DNA from 2 places in the Micromonospora sp. WMMD714 genome. Region 1 is predicted to be linked to the other one. Evidence: riboswitches for the same ligand, from Rfam matches in the RefSeq annotation. Region 1 holds a riboswitch; the other holds the start of a gene.
What was found. A riboswitch is a leader RNA that binds a small molecule or an ion and turns the genes downstream of it on or off. The one in region 1 is predicted to bind cobalamin.
Positions count from the first base shown of each region.

Region 2: another riboswitch for cobalamin. It lies ahead of O7625_RS19045 (ribonucleoside-diphosphate reductase subunit alpha); the one in region 1 lies ahead of O7625_RS26160 (cell wall anchor protein).

Region 1 covers NZ_CP120744.1:6,155,495-6,163,306, reverse strand. Annotated here, with positions in the region: gene O7625_RS26180 (ECF transporter S component) at 1-272, opposite strand, end outside; gene O7625_RS26175 (ABC transporter ATP-binding protein) at 269-1,906, opposite strand; gene O7625_RS26170 (CbiQ family ECF transporter T component) at 1,903-3,144, opposite strand; gene O7625_RS26165 (hypothetical protein) at 3,137-4,036, opposite strand; gene O7625_RS26160 (cell wall anchor protein) at 4,033-5,481, opposite strand; cobalamin riboswitch at 5,620-5,758, opposite strand; gene O7625_RS26155 (hypothetical protein) at 5,843-6,328, opposite strand; gene O7625_RS26150 (peptidase) at 6,361-7,404, opposite strand; cobalamin riboswitch at 7,505-7,656, opposite strand.
Region 2 covers NZ_CP120744.1:4,405,812-4,421,584, forward strand. Annotated here, with positions in the region: gene O7625_RS19020 (MATE family efflux transporter) at 1-978, opposite strand, end outside; gene O7625_RS19025 (SDR family NAD(P)-dependent oxidoreductase) at 1,005-4,601, opposite strand; gene O7625_RS19030 (acyltransferase domain-containing protein) at 4,617-5,408, opposite strand; gene O7625_RS19035 (hypothetical protein) at 5,356-6,549, opposite strand; gene O7625_RS19040 (ribonucleotide-diphosphate reductase subunit beta) at 6,885-7,862, opposite strand; gene O7625_RS19045 (ribonucleoside-diphosphate reductase subunit alpha) at 7,916-10,291, opposite strand; cobalamin riboswitch at 10,411-10,628, opposite strand; gene O7625_RS19050 (helix-turn-helix transcriptional regulator) at 10,657-11,544, opposite strand; gene O7625_RS19055 (oxidoreductase) at 11,672-12,574, shown strand; gene O7625_RS19060 (hypothetical protein) at 12,630-13,349, shown strand; gene O7625_RS19065 (TetR/AcrR family transcriptional regulator) at 13,395-13,988, opposite strand; gene O7625_RS19070 (PEP/pyruvate-binding domain-containing protein) at 13,996-15,773, opposite strand, start outside.

The DNA.
Region 1 (7,812 bases):
GCGCCCAGGGGACGCAGCGCGGCGTTGACGGCGGCGAGTACACCGAGCATCGCCAGGGCCTTGCTGTCGATGCCACCGGAGCTGAGTTCGGCCAGGACGAGCGCCACCAGCACCGGCAGCATGACGAGGAAGACCAGCGGGGCCTCACCGGTGCGGGCGGTGCTCTCGGGATGCGCGGGAATGAAGAACGGCCAGGTGAAGGTGGCCAACGCGGCGGCGGAGGCGAGGGCCAGCACCACGGCGGTGCGCGGCGCGACCCGCAGCACACTCATGCCGGTTCCCGGGTCGGCCCCAGCGCGGCGGTGACCTGCTCGACCGTCAGCCACGGCGCCGGGGCGAGGACCTTGGCCACCTGCGGAGCGAACGCCGGCGAGGCGAGCATGACCTCGGCCGTGGTCCCGTCGGCCACGATGTCCCCGTCGGCCATCACGACCACCCGGTCGGCGAGGAGCGCGACGAGCTCGACGTCGTGCGTCGCGACCACCACCGCCCGGCCGGCGGCGGCCAGCCCTCGCACCAGGGCGACGAACTGCCGCTTGGCGAGATAGTCCAGCCCTCGGGTCGGCTCGTCCAGCAGGACCACCGGTGGGGCGGCGGTGAGCTGTACGGCGAGCACGAGCGCCAACCGTTGCCCCTCGGACAGGTCACGGGGGTGTCGGTCGCCGGGCAGACCGGGGGCGAGCAGGTCGAGCAGGGTGCGGCAGGTGCCGGCCGCCGCGCCGCTCTCCTGGTCGGCCTGGTGGCACTCGGCGTCCACCGTCTCCAGATAGAGCAGGTCTCCCGGGGTCTGCGGGACGAGTCCGACGTGCCGGCGGGCCGGGCCGGCCGACAGCTGCTTCGGGTCGACGGGATCCTGCCCGCCGCCGGCATCGACGGTGACGGTGCCCCGGTGGCGGGGACCGCTGCCCTGCACCGCCCAGAGCAGGCTCGACTTGCCGGACCCGTTACGGCCCATCAACGCGACGACCCTGCCACGATGCAGGTCGAGATCGACGCCGGCCACGGCCACGGTGCCCGGATACCGCACGACGATCTTCCGGGCGGCCAGCACCGGGGCCGTGACCGGGGCCGGCGGCGGGTCGGGAGGTGCCGTGTCGGCGAGCCGCTGACGCAGGGTGCCGGCCCGGCGGCGGGCGTCGCGGACCGACAGGGGCAGCGGCGTCCACCCGGCCAGCCGGCCCAGCTCGACCAGCGGCGGCGCGAGGTCGACACCGGCCAGGACCGTCGCCGGTGCCCCGTCGACCACCCGGCCGTCCCCGGGCAGGTAGAGCAGCCGGTCGGCATACTGCACGACCCGTTCCAGGCGGTGTTCGGCAAGCACCACGGTCACGCCCAGGTCGTGCACCAGCCGGGTGACGGCGGCGAGGACATCCTCGGCGGCGGTGGGGTCCAGGGCAGAGGTGGGTTCGTCGAGCACCAGCACCCGGGGGTGGCTGGTGAGGACCGCGCCGATGGCGACCCGCTGCTGCTGCCCGCCGGACAACGTCCGCAGCGGCCGGTGCCGCAGCTCGGCGATGCCGAGCAGGTCGAGGGTCTCCTCCACCCGCTTACGCATCACCGCCGCAGGCAGGGCCAACTGCTCCATGCCGTACGCCAACTCTTCTTCGACGGTGTCGGTGACGAACCCGGACAGCGGGTCCTGACCGACCACACCGACGACGTCGGCGAGATCGCGGGGCGGATGCCGGCGGGTGTCCCGACCGTCGACGGTGACGCTTCCGTACAGGGTGCCGCCGGTGAAGTGCGGCACCAGCCCGTTGATCGCCCGCAGCAGCGTCGACTTGCCGGCCCCGGTGCGACCGGCGACCAGGCACAGTTCGCCCTCCTCGACCCGCAGGCTCACCTCCCGCAGCGGCGGTGGACCGTCGTCGCTGTAGCGGACGGTCACCCGGTCGAATGTGATCACGGGTGACCTCCGGGTACGGACGTGGCCGGGTCGCCGGTACGGGTGGGTGCCGCGACAGTGCTGACCGGTGTGTCCACCGTCGGTGCTCGGGTCGACGGCGACCCGGGTGGTGGCGGCGCCAGCCACGCCGGCCCCGCCGCCGCCGCGACGGCGAGCAGCATCAGCGGCGTCACCTCGGGCCAGGTCAGCGGACTGACCGGCGGATAGAGCAGCTCCGGGGCGACCGAGCCGGCCTGCATCGTCAGCGCTGCGGCGGCAACGCCGCACCCGGCCACCAAAAGCTCGGCGGAGCGCCACCGGTCCGGTCGGTGGCGGCTACGCCGTACCCGGCGGCCGGCCAGCAGCATCCCGGTCACGGCGACGACCAGGCCGGCGAGGAGCATCGGCAGGCCCAGGTAACCGGGTCCGGTGGAGTCGAGCAGCCCGTACGTGCCGGCGCAGACACCGACCAGTCCGCCGAGCACCAGTGCCCCCGTCGCGGCGCGCTGACCGGCCGGCACCGCCGCGGTGCGACCGTAGCCGCGCGAGTCCATCGCCGCCGCCAGCGCCAACGACCGGTCCAGGGCGTCGGCCAGCACCGGCAGGGCGATCCCCCGCAGCGCACGCATGCCCCTGCCGGTCGCGCCACGCAGCCGACGCGCCCGACGCACCCGCAGCACGCTCTCCACCAGTTGCGGCGCGACCGACAGCGCCACCACCACGGCCGTGCCCACCGCGTACAGCGCCCCGGGCACGGCCTTGAGGAGCCGTTTCGGATTGGCCAACGCGTTGGCGGCGCCGAGGCAGACCAGCATCGTGGCAAGCCGCAGCCCGTCATAGAAGCCACCGAGGACCTGTTCGACGGCGACCGGCCCGAACAACCGGATCCCCGCCGCCCACTCGGGCAGCGGGATCTCCGGCAGCGACACCAGCAGGTGCTCGCCCTGCCCGCCACCGAAGACGATCCGGAACACCACCCGCATCGCGATGATCACCGCACCGAGGACGAGGTACATCCGGAACGCCAGCGCCCACGGCGCATCGGTGCGCCGCCGCAGGACCGTCAGCGCGGCGACGGCGACGAGCAGCGCCAACAGCAACGGATTGGTGGTGTGGCTGGCTGCCGTGGCCAGGCCGAGTGCCCACAACCACCATGCCCCCGGATGCAACCCCCGCGGCAGCCGGGCAGCCGACCAGCGGCGCGGTTCGCGCCCCGGGTCGGCCGCCGCCGCGCCAACCCCGTCCCGACGGTCAGTCATCGGGATCGGCGGCACGGCGTCGCCGGGCGGTGACCACGCCGCCGACGGCGAGCGCGGCCAGCAGCACCGCCCCGGCGATCGTGCCCAGCGGCAGCCCGCCGTCGCCGCTGCCGGAGGCGGCGACCTCGGTCACCGCCGGCTCGCTTGCCGTACCGCCCGATGACCCGGTGACGCCACCGGGCGTCGTCGTCGGCACCGACGGGGATGTCGCCGCCACGCTGGCTGACGCCGTGGCCGACAGGGTGGCGCCCGGGGTGCCGGCAGCAGGGGGGATCGTGGTTCGACCGGCCCCGCCGGCCGGTGGCACGACCGGACCGCCACCTGCGGCCGGCGGTGGCACGGCCGGTCCGCCACCGGCCGCCGCCGGCGGTGGAGGTGGTGGAGGAGGTGTGGGGGCCGGCCGTTTCGGTGTGACTCCCGGCCTGGGGGCGTCGCTGGCGTTGCGGTTGAGCGAGAAGGACCAGCCCTCGAAGCTGCCGGCCGGCGGCTTGCGGTTGAGGACACCCTTGTCGCTGTACGCCCAACCACCCCCGTTCGCGGCATGCCAGTACGACCAGTAGGCGCTGGCCGGCGGGGTGTCCACGCACTTCTCCGAAGCCGCCGACGGCTTGCCCTCGATCCGGCAGATGAACCCCTCACCCCAGCGCAGCGTGCCGGCGATCTCGAAGCCGGCGTTCTTGAGCGCCGCGAGACCGGTGGCCTGGGCGCCGGAGGCGCAGCGCACCACCGTGCCCCCGCCCAACTCGTGGAAGTCGACCACGACGGTGACCCCGGAGGCATCCGGGCAGTAGCCGGCCGACCCGGCAGCCGCCGCCGCGCTGCCCGGCCAGGAGACGCTGCCCACCGCGGTGAGCACGACGACCGTCGCGGCATGAGCGGCCCGGCGGCTCATTGCACCCGCCGTCGACGTCCGAGCACCAGCAGCACCACACCGCCGCCGATCAGCAACAATGCGACCAGCACGTACCCGATGATCGCCGCCCCGGTGGTGGGGAGACCGGGCAGCGTCGGAGCCGCCGGGGTGGTGCTCGGCGCGGCCGTGCCGGTCGGTGACACGGTGGGGGAGGGCGTCGCCGGGCTGCCGGTGGCGCTCGGGCTCGGCCCGGCCGTACCGGTCACCGTCGGTGTCGGCGCGACCGTCGGCGTGGGGGACACGGTCGGTGTGGGAGTCGCGGTGCCGGTCGGCGTGGGCGTCGGCGACGTCGGCGGCAGGTCGAGACCGATGCGGCCCAGCGGCACATGGGCGAGTCCGAGTAGGGCCTGCGCGGTGGCCCTGCGCCACTGGTCCCGGTCGGTGTCCGCGATCCCTGTCGAGACAGCGCCGGTGAACGACTCGGCGTTGTAGGCGATCGCGCCCGCGTCACCGGCGGCAGCACCACCGTTCGCCGCCGTGAGCTGCAACTGCGTCACGGCTTGTGCGGCCCGTGCAGCCTGGCTGTCCCGGCCGGCAGCGGCGAGCGCCTGCCCGGCCAGCCCGGTGCTGTTGGAGTTCGCGCCGGTGGTCGGGCCGGAACCGCCGAACGAACCGTCGGCATGCTGCTGACCCACCAACCAGTCCGCGCCCCGGCGGGCGGCGTCGGAAGCGCCGGCGGCACCGGAGTCGGCAGCAGCCAGCAACGCCTGCACGGCCATCGCCGTGGAATCGACGTCGAGGGTCGCGCCCGGCTGCTCGTCGCAGGACGGCGACGGACCGTCCGCGGTGTCCGGGTAGAGCCGGAAGCCTCCGGCCGCGCACTGCTGCCGGACGAGGAAGTCGACCGTGTCCTGCGGCAGGTCACCGCTGCGGGCCAGCCCCAGCACGGCAAAGGACTGGTCGAAGGTGTTACTGGCGTCCGGTCCACTGTCGGCCGTGGTGCGACTGGTGATCCGTCCCCTCTGCTGGCCGGCGTCCGCCCCGGCCAGCAGGGACAGCGTCACCGCCCGCAGGTCGTACCCGCCGAAGTCGGTGGGGTCGGCACCGGCGGCGGACGCGACGTAAAGCAGCTTCGCGGTCGCACCGCCGTCGGTGAAACCCTCGATGCCCCAGTCGTCATAGCTGTTGTAGGACCGGACGTGCGCCGCTACCTGCCCGGTCGCCGCCTGTCGCGTCGGCGCCGACCCGCCGGTGGCGGACATTGCGATGATCCCGTCGATGGTCAGGCCCCAGTCCGGACCGCCGAATGGACCGGGCAGTGTGCCGTCGGTGAACTGACCTGCCAGCCACGAGGTGGCGTCACGCGCGGCGGCGGCATCAGCCGGGGCGGGTGCGGCCACCCCGGCCAGGGGCACCGCGGCCGTGACGACGGTCGTCGCCACGATCGCGCCGAGGCCGGTGGCGAGACGCCGGGACAGAAGCATGGGATTGCCTTTCGCAGAGCGGTCGGTGAGACCTCCGGAACACACTCCCGGGCTCGTCACCCCGCTCCGCGTACTGCGGTGAGCGGGGTGAACGGACCGTCGACGGCAGCCCGGACCTCACCCTGTAGACCTCGACAGTGGAAGCCGCTCGTCCCGGGCGGGGCATTCCGGCTCGCGAGAGGACCCCTCGCTCACGGTTGCGGGTCAGCGCCGGCTTCTACCGGCTTTCCCCCACACGGGACGTATGCAGTTGGGTACCCGGCGCACCGGATGTCGACACGGTACCGCCCTGGCGTCACAGGACGCCAGGGCGGCGGCCGACGGCCGGCCCACCGGTCAGCCCGCGGGGATGCCGGCAGGGTCAGGGTGCCGCGATGCTCGGCGGTGCGCCCGCCCCGAAGGACCAACCCTCGACACTGCCCGGAGCCGGGTTGTAGCCGCTGGCGCCCGAGGAGCTGTAGGACCACGACCCGCCCGAGGGGGCATGCCAGTACGACCAGTAGGCGGTGGCCGGCGGTGTGTTGACACACGGGTCCGTCGCGGCCGTGGGCTTGCCGTTGATCCTGCAGACGAACGCCAGACCCCAGCGCGAGGTGCCGGTCACCGTGAAGCCGGCCCCCTGCAGGGCGGCCAACCCGGTGGCCGGGTCGCCTAGGGCGCACGCGACCTGCACGCCCCCGCCGAGCGCGCCGTAGTCGACCACGACGGTGACCCCGGTGGTGCCGGTGCAGGCGGCGGCGTGCGCCGCCTGCGGCACGGGCTCCACGGCGGTCAGGGCGACAGCGGCGATGGCGGCGGCCACCAGGCCGGCGAGTCGTACGCGGACGATGGATCGGAGACGGAACACAGGTCCTCCCGGGTTCAGGTCGGCGTGACAGGTCAGGGACAGGTGAGCACCGGTGCGTCGGAACCGGCGGTCGCAGCGGAGAGCGTGGCGTAGCCGGCACCGGTCAGGCCCAGGACTGCCTGGCCGGTGGCGCGGGTGGCGGTGGCCGGGTCGAAGGTGCCGCCGTCGAAGTCGACCGCGCCCCGGTCGGCCGGGGCTGCGCCGCAACCCACCTGCAGGCCGACCAGGAACGTCCGTGCCCGCGCCCAGGCCAACGGCCGGTGGCCGGTGCGCAGCGCCTGCGCGGCGAGCCCGGTGCTGTTGGCGTTCGGGATGCCCGTCGGGTCGGTGAAGCTACCGTTGGCGCCCTGCACCGACACCAACCAGCGCAGCCCGGCGGCAGCGTCGGCCGGGCGGCCCGCCGCCTGGAGCGCCTGCACCGCCAGTGCGGTGGCGTCCACATCGGAGGTACACACCGGCTGGGCGGGCAGCAGCGGGTATCCGCCGTCCGGGCAGCGGGTGCCGGCCAGCCAGGTGGTGGCGGTCGCGGGCGCACCCTGCGCTGTGCGGTCCAGGGCGAGGATCGCGAAGGACTGGCTGAACGCGTTGCTGTAGTTCCCGTACGCCGACCGGTCGGTGAACCGGCCGTTGGACGATTCCAGCCCCCGCAGCCGGGCGATCAGGTCGACCCCGCCGACGTCGGTCGGGTCGCCCCCGCGTACCTGCACGGCGAGGGCGAGTTTCGCGGTCGCGCCTGCGTACGCCTCGGCGCCGCCGTCACCGACGTAACCGTCGCGGACGTCCGGCCGGGTGACCCAGTCCAGTGCCCGCGTCCCGAAGTCGTCGGCGACACCGGCGGCGGCGAAGGCGAACACCGCGTCGAGGGTCAATCCCTGGTCGGGGTAGGCGACGCCGTCGAAGACCACCTCGAATCGTTCGCCGTCGACGAGCTGCCGCGCGAGCCAGCCGGCGGCGGCGCCGGCCCGGTCGGCGCCGGGGTGTGCGGGCGCAGCGGCCGCGGGCGTGGCAAGGGTGAGAGCGGCGAGTGCGCCGCAGAACAGGGCGAGCAGGCGGTGCCGGCTCAGGCGGACGACCATCGGAAGCGCCTTTCCGGCCCGGCGGTCGTCAGAACCCGGACGATCACCACCGGCAGGCAGGATCGACCGGCCTCCGACCCGTGGGCCACGACGGGTGGGGAACGGACATCACGCGTGCGGCGGGTATTCGGACTTGCCGTCAGGGGTGTCTGCCACCTCGACGACCTACCGTTGCGGGCCAGCGCCGGACTTCGACCGGACTTCCCCCGCGCACGCGTTGATGAAGTTGTCGCGACAGTCTGATCTCCGCGACAGAGGATGTCAATGCGCCATCGTGCGAACACGGTTGGTGAGAACCGGCATGATCGCCGTCCTCTCCGGACGAAGCCGGCCGTACCCTCGCCACCCGACACGAACGCGGTCAGCAACGGCACATCGACTCACCGTCGCCCGCGGTACGCAACGTTG
Region 2 (15,773 bases), 1.7 Mb from region 1:
GACCACGATGGAGACCAGCACCGTCAGGCCGACGGTCAGCCCGAGCGCCCGCAGCAGGCCGTACCGCGCCCGCTCGGTGTGGCCGGCGCCGAGGTTCTGCGCCGCGAACGTCACCATCGCGCCGGACAGCGACAGGAAGGGCAGGGCGGTGAACGCCTCGATCCGCGAGACGATGGTGAACGCCGCCATCACCACCTCGCCGTACGCCTCGATGATCCAGACCAGCACCATGATCCCGGCGGCGAGGATGATGTGCTGGGTGGCCAGCGGAAAGCCGAGCCGGGTGGCGTCGGACAGCTCACCGGTCACCGCCCTACGGCTGGGCCGGCCCCGGGGCAGCGGATAGAGCCGTCCCGCCGCGACGACACCCACCACCATCGCCACCGTGGTCGCCGTCGCGGTCGCCATCGCGGCGCCGCCGATGCCGAGCCCGAGCCCGCCGACGAAGAACAACGCCAGCGCGATGTTGATCAGGTTCCCGGACGCCTGCACCCACATCGCCGCCCGCGAGTTGCCCAACCCGCGCAGGTAGGCGCTGACCGCGGCGGATCCGAAGATGCCGGGGAACCCGACGGACAGCACCCCGATGAAGTGGGCGCACTGCTCCGCCAGGTCACCCGTGATGCCCATCAGCGCCAGGACCGGCCCGGCCAGCACGGTGACCAGCAGCATGCAGCCCAGCGCCCAGCAGACCGTGACCGTGGCCAGGGCCACCACGACGTCGCGTCGCTCCCGGTCCTGCCGCGCGCCGCGCAGGTGCGCCAGCCGGATGGTGAACGCGGTCCCCAACCCGATGAACATCGCGTTCAGCAGGTAGAACAGTGGTCCGCTCGCGCCGACCGCGGCGAGCCCGTCGATGCCGACGTAGCGCCCGACGACGATGCTGTCGACCAGCAGGTACACCTGCTGGAACAGGCTGGCGACGGTCAGCGGCACGGCGAAGCCGACGATCTGGCGAACCGGTGGTCCAGTGGTCATGTCGGTCATGACGTCCCCGATCGTGGTCAGCTGCTGGTGGCGCCGAACTCGCCGAGCTCCTCGACGTGGTAGGCGATCTCGGCGGCGGTGCGGTCGGCGAGCAGGTCGGCCACGTCGTACGGCACGCCGTGGCAGACCGAGATGTTGCTGGCCACGGTGGCGGCCATCAGGGAGTCACCGCCCAGGTCGAAGAAGTCCGCCTCCACGTCGAGCCGGTCGTAGCCGAACGCGAGCGCCAGACACTGCCCGACCGACCGCTCGGTGTCGGAGTAGTTGCCGTCCGGCCGGCCCTCCAGCTCGACCGTCACCGCCGACACGGTGGCCCGGATCTTCTCGGTGGCCTTGGCCAACCGGGCCTCTAGCGCGTGCATGTGCCGCTCCACGGTGGCCTCGATGTCGGTGGACAGCCCCACGTCGTAGGAGCGCAGCAGGTGGACGAGTTCCCCGCCGTAGTTCAGCTCCCCGCCGAACAGCCGGGACCGGCGCGACCGCAGGCCGGCGTCGAGGACGGCCAGCCCCACGCCGGTCGGGATGGCCTTGAACATGGTGTCGCCGTTGGTGCCGAAGTCCACCGCCATGCCGATCTCCTTCCACGCGACCCAGTCCAGCGCGATCACGTGGCAGTCCCGGCCCGCCTGCGCCCTGGCCAGGTTGTCGAGGTAGTAGTTGGCGGCGGCGTAGTCGGCCTGCCCGGGGGCGGGGAACACCGCGGCGACCGAGGAGAAGTGGACGATGAAGTCCGGCGGGTCGTCCCGGGTCACCGTGTCGAGCACGAACGCCGCGTGCAGCTTGGCCCGCACCACCGCGTCGAAGTCGTCGAGCTGGCGGAACATGACGGTGCTGCCGCCGGGCAGCCCGGCGGCGTGCACGATCCCGTCGATCCGGCCGTACCGGTGCCGGAGCCCGCCGACCGCCTCGGCGAGGGCCTTGCTGTCGCCCGCGTCGACCGCCACCGCGTGCACCGACGCGCCCAGCGACTCCAGCTCCCGCACTACCCGCAGCCGGCCCTGCACCGGGCCGTCCGGCCCCGCCGTGGACAGCTCGTCCCACTGGTCGCGCGGGGGTAGCCCGGACCGGCTGAGCAGCACCACGGTGATGTCGGGCTGGGCGTCGACGAAGTCCCGGGCGACCGCCAGCCCGAGCGCGCCGGTGCCTCCGGTGATCAGATAGGTGCCCCCGGACCTGAGGTAGGGCCGGGTGCCCTGCGCACCGACCGTCGGTTCGATCTCGGTGACCTCGACGAAGACCTCACGCAACCGTTCGTCGCCGCGCAGGACCGACAGGCCGTACTCGTCGGCGAGCAGCTCCGCGCGCAGCGCAGCCGCCGGCACGGCCGGGTCGACGTCGACGTGCTTGACCCGGATGTACGGGTACTCCCGGACGAGCACCTTGCCGAGGCCGACGAGCGCGGCGTTCTCGGTGACCGCCGTCGCGTCGCCGTCGCGTGCGGCCACCGCGTTGCGGGTCAGCACCACCAGGTCGAGCTTGGTGCCCGCCGCCATCAGCGCCTTGGCCAGGTGGAAGAGGCCGTACAGGTTCTTCGTCGTCCGCCGCTCGATCTCCTCGATGTCGTCCGCCGCGGTCTGCTCGAAGGCCAGCGCGTACACCAGGTGGGTGATGTCGTGTTCCTCGACGAGCCGGGCGATACGGTCGTAGGACGCCGGGCTGTCGGCGGCGACGACCTCGTCGCCGGGGGAGAGCCGGTCACCGAGCCGGACGACCAGGCCGGTGTCGGAGAGCACCGGGGCCAGCACCGCCTCGGCGTCGGTGGCCGGATCCACCAGGGCGAGGATCCGCGCGTCGTCGGCCACCCGCGCGGGTGCCGGCATCGGCCTCAGCTCCACGTCGTGGATCACCGGGTGCTGCTCGGTGGCGCGCTCCAACGACATCGTCTCCCGCCAGTTCTGCGGAAAATCCAGCCAGGCGGTGCTGTCGTCGAAGACGTAGCGGGGGAGGTGGACGGTGCGGTAGGCCCGGCCCGCCGCCAGCCGCTGCCAGTCGACGGCCGCTCCCCGCAGGTAGTCCTGCGCCACCTCGCCGAGCGGGCCGTCGAGGGCGGGCTGCCCACCACCGGCGAGCAGCTCCTCCAGCCCCCGGCGGAGGTCGTCCGGGCCGGTGACGACCAGTGCGACGCGGTGGCGGTGCGACGACCGCGACACCCGCGTGGTGTGGCAGACGTCGGCGAAGTCCACCCCGTCGAGCCCGCCGTCGTCGATGAACCGGAGGTAGCTGCGCAGCAGGCCGGTCAGCGACCTCGGGGTGGCCGCGCTCAGCGTGAACAGGTGTTCGCCGGGCGGCGCGGGCTCGACCGGCGGCGCGACGTACTCCTCCACCACCACGTGGGCGTTGGTGCCGCCGAGGCCGAAAGCGCTCACCCCGCAGCGGCGCGGCCCGTCCGGGGACTCCCACGGTTGCAGCGCGGTCGGCACGAACAACGGGCCGGAGGTGAAGTCGAGCTTGGGATTGGGGTTCACGAAGTTGGCCTGCGGCGGCAGCATCCGGTGGCGCAGTACGGCCACCGCCTTCAACAGGCCGATCACGCCGGAGCCCTCGAAGAGGTGACCGACGTTCGCCTTGACCGTCCCCACGGCGCAGAAGCTCCGGTCCGAGGTGTGCCGGGCGAAGGCCTGCTTGATGCCCTCGTGCTCGATCGGGTCACCGACCCTGGTGGCCGTGCCGTGCGCCTCGAAGTAGCCGAGCGTCCGCGGGTCGATCCCGGCGTTGCGCCAGGCGGTGAGCAGCAGCTCGGCCTGCGCCTCGGAGCTCGGGCTGGTGATGCCGTCGGTGTGGCCGTCGTGGTTGATTGCGCTGCCCCGGATGACGGCGTAGATCTGGTCGCCGTCGGCGATTGCCTCTTCGGTCCGCTTGAGGACCACCGCGCCGGCGCCTTCGCCGAAACCGGTGCCGTCGGCGGCCTCGTCGAAGGTGCGGGTGACCCCGTCGGACGACTCGATGCCGATGTTGGTGTGCGGGTGCTTGACCGGGGCGAAGACGATCCGCGCGCCGCCGACCACCGCCATGTCGCAGTCCCCCGCCAGCAGGGCGTTCTTCGCCTGGTGCAGGGCGACCAGGGTGGCCGAGCAGGCGGTGTCCACCACCAGGCTCGGGCCGCGCAGGTCGAGCAGGTGGGACAGCCGGTTGGCCAGCATGGCCGGGATGTTGCCGGTGATCGCCTGCTGGCCGGACGACGGTTCGATCCGGGCGAGGTAGTCCATGTAGGTCGACCCGGGGTTGGTGGCGAAGCCGACGAAGACCCCGGTCCGGCTGCCGCGGAGCCGGTCCGCGGAGTAGCCGGCGTCCTCGAACGCGAGGTACATCGCGCGCAGCGCCATCCGGTGGTGCGGGTCGGTCAGCATGGCCTGCCGGGGCGTCATCCCGAAGACGGCGTAGTCGAAGGTGTCCACGGCGTCGAGGTAGCAGCCGTGGTGGAAGTCCAGGCTGGTGTCGTCCACCGGCTCGACGGTGGTGGCCCGCACGTAGTGGATGTACTCGCTGAGGGTCTCCCGGCGGTGCTGGGGGAACGGCCTGGTGAGGCTGGTGCCGGTGCTGATGACGCGCCAGAACCCGTCCAGGCCGTCCACCCCCGGCAGCTCCACCGAGGTGCCAACGATCGCGATGCTCATCGTGCGTCCATCCCTTCACCGAATCCTGTTCACGAGCGCGCCGAGCGTGCTTCCGTTGACCTCGTCGAACTGGGTGACGCCCAGGGCGCGCAGCGTGGCGACGGCACGCACCCAGTCCACCGGGGTGGACACCTGGCGGGTGAGCAGCTCGGCGCCCCGGTCGGTGGGGAAGACCGCACCGGTCACGCTGGACACGACGGTGCCGGTGCCGGCGCTGAACACGCAGCTCTCCAACGCCGCCCGCAGCTCCGGCTCGACCGACGCCATCAGCGGCGTGTGGAACGGGCCGCTCACGTTGATCGGGACGACCCGCGCACCGGGCAGCGCGCCGATGGCCTTGGCGGCGACGGCCACCTCCACCCGGTCCCCGGCGATCGTCGTCTGGGTGTCGGCGTTGAAGTTCGCGATGTGCACCCCGGACAGTCCGGTCTCGCGCAGCGCCCGCTGGACGAAGGCCGCCGGTACCCCCTGGACGGCGGACATGCCGCCGCCGGTGATGTCGGCCATCAGCTCACCGCGCCGTCGCACCAGGCGCAGCGCCGTCTCGAAGTCGAGTATGCCGGCGGCGCAGAGCGCGTTGTACTCGCCGAGGCTGTGCCCGGCGTAGAACCGGTAGCCGTCAGGTTGCTCGGCGATCCGTTGCCGGCCCAGCAGGGCATTGGCCACGAATACGGCGGGCTGGGCGTAGCGGGTGTCCCGGAGTCTGCGGTCCGGATCTCGGGTGCACAGTTCCTCGATCGAGTAGCCGAGGATCTCATCCGCCAGCGCGGTGGTCTCCGGGAACTGGGCGAACAGCCCCGATCCCATTCCCCGGCGTTGTACGCCCTGGCCCGGAAAGAGCAGACATCGCACGCTGGCCTCCTGAGACCGGTGGTGTGGAGAATTGTTGTGCCGACTCGAATGCGACCCGGCGCGGGTGGTCGCGAAGACATTCCTTCGTGAAACGTCGCGCGCCTGCTCCGGGGCCGTGGTCGACTATTCGGTCGATGGCGGAGTCGGTGACGGCGTGCCGGGTCACCTGTTCCCATTCGACCGGGCGCGACAGCACCTGCTGGCAGAACTCGTCCACCAGGTCCGGTGCGTCGCGCAGATCGCGGGGGGCGTCGGTGGCGTACACCGGCAGGCGCAGCCGGTCGCCGCCCGGCAGCTGACCGACGAAGTCGCGGTCGCCGGCGATCCGGCGCACCGCCGGCAGCAGCAGCGGGCTGTGGAACGGGATGGTGTTGTTCAGGAACGCCCAGGTCGCGCCGGTCCGCGCGAATGTCGCCTCGTGGCGGAGGTAGAAGTCGAGGAGTTCGACGGTCGGGCCGCTGAGTACGTGTGCCCGCGCCGCGTTCGCCAGGCTCACCGTGATCGTGCCGTCCGCCCCCGTCAGCAGTTCGTCGAGCTCCTCGCGGCGCAGGCCGGTCAGGGCGGCCATCGGCCCCGGTGGGGCGCTGCGGCGGACCCGGGTCCGGTATTGGTCGACCGCCCCGGGGTCGGGCGTCGGCCCCCCGGCGTACTGCTGGCCGCGCACCAGGGTGATCGCCGCCAACCGCAGGCAGACGGCCGCCACCTCGAGGTACTCGTCCGTCCGGCGGACGCCGAGGCCGGCCAGGACGGCGGCCAGCAGGCCGATGCTGTGGCCGAGCGCCGCGACGGCGTCGTCCGGGTGGCGCCGGACCGGCTGGAGCTGGCAGGCCTGGTGGACGTGGATGCACAGGCCGGCGGTGACCGAGTCCCGGGGTATTCCGCCCGGCGGTGCGGTGGTCGACGTCAGCCACTGCCGTAACGTCGTGCCGTCCGGGCATAATCGGACCCGGTCGGCCGGTGCGAGATGGGCGGCCACCTCGTCGAGCACGCGGAATGTCGCGTGGAAGTAGGTGGCGTTCGCTGGAATTGTATAGAGCGCGCGTAGCGCCGGTAACAGCCCGTCGTTCGCTCCGCCGAGACCGTCGAATAGCAGCATCGTACGCACAAGAAGCCTCTGCCTCGGAATAATGGGCGATGACGGTGTGAGTGTCGGATGATGGATACGTCGACGATCTTTCAAGATCTGAGTCAAGATGCTAGCACCGCGCCCAGGCTTCATCAACATCGATCGACGTCTAATGCGTTTAAGTCATTTTTATGGGCGCGTAACTTTTGTGGAGCTTTTTCGTGGACAATTCGGCCCCGGTCTGCCGATGTCGGTCGAATGACGCACGGGCGTGGTCCCGGGCGACGGGCGCCCCACGACCGCGGAACCGCGCGGCGGCCCGGCCCGGTGGGTACGCCACCGGGCCGGGCCGCCGCCCCACCGGGTCAGAAGTCGTCGTCGAAGGTGACCGTGCCGCTGACCCCGACCTGGTACGCCGACACCCGCCGCTCGAAGAAGTTCGACAGCTCCTGCACGTCCTGCAGGTCCATGAAGGCGAACGGGTTCTGCGCGCCGTAGCGCGGCGCGATGCCGAGCTGGACGAGCCGACGGTCCGCCACGTGCTCCAGGTACGCCCGCATGTCGGTCAGCGGCAGCCCGGAGACGCCCTGGTCGAGCAGGTCCTCGGCGAACTGCGCCTCGCACTCGACCGCCTCGGCGAGCATCTCGGTCACCTGCCGCTCCAGCTCGGCGTCGAACAGCTCCGGCTCCTCCCGCCGGACGGTCTCCACCACGTCGAACGCGAACGCCATGTGCATCGACTCGTCGCGGAACACCCAGTTGGTGCCCGACGCCAACCCGTTGAGCAGGCCCCGGGACCGCAGGAAGTAGACGTAGGCGAAGGCGCCGTAGAAGAACAGCCCCTCGATGCAGGCGGCGAAGCAGATCAGGTTCAGCAGGAACGCCCGCCGGTCGGCCCGGGTACGCAGCTCCCGCAGCGCGAAGACCGAGTCGATCCAGCGGAAGCAGAACTCGGCCTTGCGCCGGATCGACGGGATGTTCTCGATGGCCGCGAACGCGGCGAAGCGTTCCCGCTCGTCGGGGACGTAGGTGTCGAGCAGGTTCAGGTAGAACTGCACGTGCACGGCCTCCTCGAACAGCTGCCGGGACAGGTACAGCCGGCCCTCCGGGGAGTTGACGTGCTGGTAGAGGTTGAGTACCAGGTTGTTGGCGACGATCGTGTCGCCGGTGGCGAAGAACGCCACCAGCCGGGACACCAGGTGCCGCTCGGCCGGCGAGAGCCGCTCCAGGTCGGCGAGGTCGGCGTGCAGGTCGACCTCCTCGACGGTCCAGGTGTTGCGGATGGCGTCCTTGAACCGGTCGAAGAAGTGCGGGTAGCGCATCGGTCGCAGGGTGAGGTCCATGCCGGGGTCGAGCAGCAGCTGCCGCCCGGCGGTGCGGGGTTCGTCGACGGTGGTCACTGGCACGCCTCGCAGCTCTCGGGGTTCTCCAGGGAACAGGCCAGCGCCTCGGCGTCGGCCGTCACGGCCGGGGCGACGGTGACGGTGGCCTGCTGGATCCGGGTCGCCGGACGCGACCGCAGGTAGTAGGTGGTCTTCAGCCCGGACTTCCAGGCGTGCAGGTACATCGAGGACAGCTTGCCGATGGTCGGCGCGCTGAGAAACAGGTTCAGCGACTGCGACTGGTCGATGTACGGCGCCCGCGCGGCGGCCAGGTCGATCAGCGCCCGCTGCGGCAGCTCCCACGCGGTGCGGAACAGCTCCCGCACCTCGGCGGGCAGCTCGACGATGCCCTGCACCGACCCGTCGGCCCGCTTGATCCGGTCGCGGATCTCCGGCGTCCACAGGCCGCGGGCCTTCAGCTCGCGTACCAGGTAGGTGTTGATCTGGAGGAACTCCCCGGACATCGTCTCGCGCTTGAACAGGTTGGACACCTGCGGCTCGATGCACTCGTAGCAGCCGGCGATCGACGCGATGGTGGCGGTCGGGGCGATCGCGACCAGCAGCGAGTTGCGCAGGCCGTGCGCCGCGATCCGGGTGCGCAGCGCGGCCCACCGCCCGGCCTGGGTGGGCTCCACACCCCACAGGTCCGGGTGCAGGTCACCCCGGGCCGCCCGGGTCTGCGGGTACGCCGGGTGCGCGCCGAGGCGTTCGGCGAGGTCGGCCGACGTCTCCAGCGCGGTCAGGAAGATCTCCTCCTGTACCCGGGTGGACAGCTCCCGGGCGGCCACCGAGTCGAACGGCAGGCGCAACGCGAAGAACGCGTCCTGCAGGCCCATCAACCCCAGCCCGACCGGCCGCCAGCGCGGATTCGACGCCGCCGCCTGCTCGGCCGGGTAGTAGTTGACGTCGATCACCCGGTCCAGGAACACCACCGCCGTCCGCACCGTGGCGCGCAGCTTCTCCCAGTCGACGCCGTCGCCGGTCAGGTGCGCGCCGAGGTTGACCGAGCCCAGGTTGCAGACCGCCGTCTCGGTGTCGCTGTTGACCTCCAGGATCTCGGTGCACAGGTTGGACAGGTGGATCGTGTTGCCCGGCACGCCGGTCTGGTTGGACAGCCGGTTCGCCGGGTCCTTGAACGTCATCCACCCGTTGCCGGTCTGCGCCAGGGTCCGCATCATCCGCCCGTACAGGTCCCGGGCCTTCACCGTGCGGACCGCCTTCTTCTCCGCCACCCGGTACGCCGCGTCGAACGCCTCGCCGTACAGGTCGGGCAGCTCCGGGGCGTCCGACGGGTCGATCAGCGACCACTCGGCGTCGGCCTCGACCCGGCGCATGAACTCGTCGGGGATCCAGTTGGCCAGGTTGAGGTTGTGGGTGCGCCGGGCCTCCTCGCCGGTGTTGTCCCGCAGCTCCAGGAACTCCTCGACGTCCGGGTGCCAGGGTTCCAGGTAGACGCAGGCGGCGCCCTTGCGCCGGCCGCCCTGGTTGACCGCCGCCACCCCGGCGTCGAGGGTCTTCAGGAACGGCACGATCCCGTTCGACCGGCCGTTGGTACCCCGGATCAACGCGCCCCGGCCGCGCACCCGCGACCAGGAGATGCCGATGCCGCCGGAGAACTTCGACAGCTTCGCCACCTGGTGGTACCGCTCGTAGATCGAGTCCAGCTCGTCGCGGGGCGAGTCGACCAGGAAACACGACGACATCTGGGTGTGCCGGGTGCCCGAGTTGAACAACGTCGGGGAACTCGGCAGGTAGGCCAGCGACGACATCAGCCGGTAGAACCCGACCGCCTCGTCCGGCGTCCCGGACAGCCCGCAGGCCACCCGCAGCAGCCAGTACTGCGGCGTCTCCACCACCAGCCGCGACTCGGGGTGCCGCAGCAGGTACCGGTCGGCCACCGTGCGCAGCCCGAAGTACTCGAACCGCAGGTCACCGGCCGGGTCGACGGCGTCGTCGAGTTGTCGTGCGTGCCGGGCCACGAACGCGGCCGTGTCGTCGGCGATCAGGCCGAGGCCGTGGGCGTACCGGACGGACTCGCTGAAACTCGTCACCGACTGCCCGCGCACCTCCTTCTCCACGAACCCGGCCAGCAGCCGCGCCGCGAGCCGGGAGTACTGCGGCTCCGTGCCGATCAGCTCCGCCGCCGTCTGGATCGACAGCCTGTCCACCTCGGCCGTGGTCGCCCCGTCGTAGAGACCGTTGACCGTCGCGGTGGCCACCCGCAGCGGATCCACCTCGTCCAGGTCGGCGGCCCACCGGGCGACGGCCGTGACGATCCGGTCGACGTCCACCGGCTCGGTGCCGCCGTCGGGCCGGCGTACCCGCATCACCGGCCGGCGCGGCTCCACCTCGCCGGCACCGGGCGGGGGACTCTCCTGTACGACCGTCATGACCTCTCCTCGCCGTCACCGATGACCATCGGACGCGGGAGAACGCCAACGGGCGCGGCGCGACGGCCGACCCGGAACCTGGCGTCGGTCGTCCCGCGCGACCTCAGGCCGCCGCGCGCGGCAGCGCACGGCGCGCTGGCAGGTCTTCGGACTCGCGGGCCGGACCGGGGTCCACCGGTCGCCTACTGGCCGTCGCTTCCCAGACCTCGCGGTCCAGTGCTCGATGACGGCGGTCGTTCCCACTCACCGCTGCGGGGCAGTCCCGGATTTCCACCGGGTTCCCTGTTGCCTCGACCGGACCACCGGGCCCGGCCGAACCAGCTGCGTGGCACACCATATATGGCGTAGATGGGGGAGAGGCAACACTAGATGTCGCGGGGGCGTGTCGGATAACTCTCACCCGACCGCGCGGTGGCCCGCAGTGAAGCCAGCAACCGCAGCGCGTCCGCGTCGGCGCTGCCGGGCTCGGCGGTGAAGACCAGCATGACCGGGCCGGGGCTGCCGGGCAGCGGATAGGTGTCCCAGTCCAGGACGATGTCGCCGACCCCGGGGACCTGGAAGGTCTTGGTGCCGCTGACCGACTCGCGGACGTCGTGCCGGGACCACAGCCGGCGGAACTCGGCGCTGCGGATGCTCAGCTCACCGACGATCGCGGTGGCCCGGGGGTGGGTGGGGTCGGTGGCGACCGCGGCCCGCAACATGCCGATGTAGTCCAGCGCCTGCCGCTCCCAGGCCGCGCACCGCCGGGTCCGGGTCGCCGCCTCGTCGAACATCAGCAGCAGCATGTTGAGCCGGTCCGGCGGGTAGCCGTCCGGGTCGCCGAGCAGCGCCACCGCCCACGGGTTCCAGGCGAGCAGGTCCAGGTGGCGGCCGAGCACCACCGCCGGGGTGTCCATCACCCGCAGCAGCCGCCGGGTGCTCTCCGGCACCCGCTCCGGGCCGTGGTCCACCCGGGCCGGCACCGGCCGGCGGGCGGCCCGGGCCAGGGTGAACAGGTGTCGGCGTTCCCCGGCGTCGAGGCCGAGCGCGGCGGCGAGCGCGTCCAGCACGTCGTCGGAGGGGCGAACCTCGCGGCCCTGCTCCATCCGCTGGTAGTAGTCGGTGCTCAACCCGGCCAGCAGCGCCAGCTCCTCGCGGCGCAGCCCGGTGACCCGGCGTCGTCCGCCCGGCTCCAGGCCGACGTCGCGGGGGTGCAGCCGGCCGCGCCGGGCGCGCAGGAAGTCACCGAGCTCGCGGGCGTACGGATGGGTCATGTCGCCAGTGTGACGCGGCCCGGACCGGCGCGGGTAGGTCTGCGGGACCTAGGCAACCGGGTACGACCGGTCCCGCCCGGCCCGGCCGTAGCGTCGGTGACCCCAGCCGACCGTCAGGGAGCAGCAGATGACCTGGACCGCCGACCACATCCCCGACCAGCACGGCCGCACCGCCGTCGTGACCGGCGCGAACTCCGGCCTCGGCCTGGTCACCGCCACCGCGCTGGCCCGTCGGGGCGCACGGGTGGTGCTCGCCGTCCGTGACACCGCTGCCGGCCGGCGGGCCGCCCAGCAGATCGGCGGTGACGTCGAGGTACGCGAGTTGGACCTCGCCTCACTGGCCTCGGTGCGGGCGTTCGCGGCGGCCCTGGCCGCCGACCACCCGAGGATCGACCTGCTGGTGAACAACGCCGGCGCGGTGCTGCTCGGCCCGCGCCGCACCAGTGCCGACGGCCACGAGCTGCACCTCGCCACCAACCTGCTGGGCCACTTCGCGCTGACCGGCCTGCTGCTGGGCAACCTGGCCGCGGCGCGGGCGGCCCGGGTGGTCAGCCTCAGCTCGATCGTCCACCGCAGGGCACACCTGGACTTCACCGACCTGATGATCGAGCGCGGCTACTCGGGCTCCACCGCGTACGGCCGGTCCAAGCTCGCCACCACCGTCTTCGGGGTCGAGCTGGACCGCCGGCTGCGCGCCACCGGGTCGCCGGTGCTCAGCGTGCTGGCCCACCCCGGCGTCACCCGCACCAACCTGACCCCGCGGGCCTGGTCCCACCAGGGCCGGCGCGGCCGGGTGCTGGCCCGGCTCAGCCTGCTGGCCACCCAGCCCGTCGAGCAGGGCGCGCTGCCCCAGCTGCGGGCCGCCACCGACCCGGCGGTACGGGGTGGCCAGTTCTTCGGCCCGGCCCGGTTCTTCCAGACCTGGGGTCCGGTCACCGAGGTCCGGTGCAGCCGGGAGGCCGCCGACCCCGCCGTCGGCCGTCGGCTCTGGACGGTGGTCGAGGAGTTGACCGGCGTCCGCTACCCCTGACACCGGGGCGCACTAGCATGGCTGCGGTCGGTGACGGCGGCGGAGACGAGGCGAGATGAGATGGCTCGGGCGGGTACTGGGCGGCGGGAACCGGCAGGTCCAGGAGGATCCGGTCCGGCAGGCGGCGCTGTCGGCCGAGGTGCGGCAGCGGTTCGGCACCCACCTGGCCGTCCGACCGGCCGACCAGGTGGCGGCGATCGTCGGCCTGCTCGACGACGGCGACGGCCTGGTGGTGGCGGCCACGATCGTCGGTGAGTTCGCCACCGCGGCCCACGCGGACCTGCTGGCACAGACCGCGGAGCTGTACCGGCGTACCGGTCACCGGTTCCCGGTGGACCGGCGCAACTACCGGCCACTGTGGCGGGAGGTCGGCGGGCGGCTGCACTGGCCGCTGTTCGCGCTGCCGGGCGGCCTGCACCCGTACGTGCACGTCGCCGCCGCCGCCACCGTCATCGGCGCACGGGCGGCGCAGCTGGTCCGGGCCACCGACCCGGATCCGCTGCTCGCCCACCTGTTCGAGGTGCTCGACCTCACCACCTGCGGCTGGGAGTACGGCCGGGTGCGGGTGGACCACGACGGAGCCTCACTGGTCGGTCGCCTGATCTCCACCACCCGGGACGTCCGGGCGGCGATGAAGGACCCGCCGCCGCTGCCCCCGTCGGTCCGGGAGCTGATGCGGACCAACCGGTCGGTCGACGTCTTCGACCTCACCGGCGACCGGGTCGTCGGCACGATCAACGTGGGCGGCGAGCTGCGGCCGGCGCTGCTGACCTGACGGCCGGACCGACCGGCGACGCCCCCGGCCCGCGCCGGCCGGGGGTCAGCCGAAGAGCAGCTCCAACTGGTGGTCGAGGACCGCCGTCGCCTGCGCCGGGGTGTACTGCCCGCCGAGCAGGTACATCCCCAGCCCCTCCACCAGCGCCAGCAGCCCCGCCGCGGCGTCCGCCGGCAGTAGCCCCGCCGCGGCGTCCGCCGCCGGTGGACGTGGCAGCAGCCCGGCGATGAAGTCCACCAGTTGTACGGTGTCCGGCCGCAGCCCGGTGGCCGCCGCCGGGTGCAGGGCGGTCCAGGAGAGGAACGCCAGCGCCACCCGCCCGTCCGCGCGGGCCGCCTCGTCCAGCGGCAGCAACGCCGCCAGCAGGGTGCGCAGCAGCAGCCGGGGCGCCGGGTCCGGGCCGAGCGCCGCGACCGCCGTCTCGACCCGGCCCCGGCCCCGGTCGCGGACGACGGACAGGGCGAACGCCATCATCTCGTCCTTGGTGGTGAAGTAGTGCTGCACCATGCCGGCGGAGACCCCCGCCTCGGCGGCCACGTGCCGCAGGCTCACCGCCTCCAGGCCCCGGTCGGCGGCGACCCGCATGAGCGCGTCCGCGATCAGGGTGCGCCGCTGACGGGGGTCGACTCTCTTGGGCATCGGGGTCCTACCGTCGCGTCGTCACGGTGCCGGCCGCACCGTCCACAGTGATCACCTGGCCGGTGACGATCCGCGAGGTGGCTCCCGGCACGCTGATCACGGCCGGAATCCCGTACTCGCGTGCCACCGTGGGGCCGTGTGCCATGACCGCGCCGGTCTCGGTGACCAGCGCCGCGGCGGTCAGGAACAGCGGCGTCCAGCCCGGGTCGGTGGTGGCGGTCACGAGGATCTCCCCGGGTTCGAGGTACGCGGTGGCCGGGTCGGTGACCACCCGGGCCGGGCCGGTCACCTTACCCGTCGCCGCCCCGACGCCCCGGAGCAGGCCCTCGCCGTCGTCGGTGGCCGGCAGGGTGCTCTCCACGTCGGTCCCGTCGGAGAGGATCGCCACCGGCACCACCCGGCGGCGCAGTTCGCGCCGGTGCGTCGCCCGGCGTCGGGCGACCAGCCCGCTCAGGTCGGTGCCGCCGAGGGCCGTCTCGACCTCGTCGAGGGTGAGGAACATGACGTCGTCCGCCACCGGGAACAGCGTCGACCCGATCAGCAGCAACTGCTCGCGGACGGCCTGGAGCCGGTACAGCCCGGCGAACTTCCCGGACTCCCGCAGCCCCGCCAGCCGCCGGGCCCGGCGCAGCAGGAAGACCGCGATCCGGCCCCGGACCGGGCGCTGCCGGACCGCCCGCGCGGCCAGCTCGTTGAGGGCGGCCTCGGCGGCCCCTGCGGCCTCGGCGAAGCGCCGGTCGGGGGCCTGTGCCGGGTCGGTGAGCCGCAGGTAGTTGGCGATCGCCGCGAAGACCGGGGTGGGGTCCTCGGCCCAGCGCGGCACCCCGACGTCGGCCTCGGCGGCGGCCCGGTGGCCGTAGCGGGACAGGAAGGCGGCCAGGCCGATCTCGGGCAGCGCGCCCCGCAGGTACCGGGCTGCCAACTCGGCCGGTGGCGTGTCGAGGAGCAGGTCGCGGTGCGGCCGGGCGGCCGAGGCCAGCGCCCAGAGCGCGAGGTCCATCTCGATGGTCACGTTGTGCGGGACGCCGCGCAGCACGGCGTGGACGTCGGCCTCGGTGGCGACCCCCTTGAGCAGCTGGGCGGGCAGCGCCGAGGCGAGCATCCCGGCCACGATCGGCCAGGTGACGTCGTCGGCGACGTCGTCGGTGTCCTCGCCGTGGTCGCGGACGAACCGCAGCCGCTCGTGGGCCGTGTGCGCCTGCGGCGGCGCCGTCGACTCCGCGCGTAGCCGGTCGACGGCCGCGAGCAGCCGGTCCCGTGCCGCGTCCGGGCGGGCCAGCGCCCGCAGGATGCCCCGCAGTGCCCGCAGCGCCGTGCCCAGCGAGGCGTCCGCCGGGCGGCGGGACCGGTCGCCGGACGGCGCGAAGCGTGGATCCCGCAGGACGTGCTCCATCACCGCCTGGGCGCGGGGCCCGAAGTCGACGGCCATCAGCCTGACCAGCCGCTTACGGGCGGCGGGCCGGCGGACCAGGTCGGTCAGGTCGCCGTAGAGCCGCCCGCCGATGTCCACGATCTCCACCCTCATCCCGAGCGAGGCGACCATGGCGGCGATCATCCTGCTGAGCGTGGACATGCCCATCGGGGTGACCGGTCGCAGCATCCCCTGCACGTTGCCGAACTCGACGTACACCCGCAGGTCGTCGGTCTGCGGCGGCAGCGGGAAGAGCGTCGTGACCGGTCGCGACTGGAGCAGCCACAGCGTCCCGTCGTGGTCGATCGCCCACTCGACGTCCTGCGGCACGCCGAAGTGCGCCTGGATCCGCCGGCCGGCGGTCCACAGGTCGT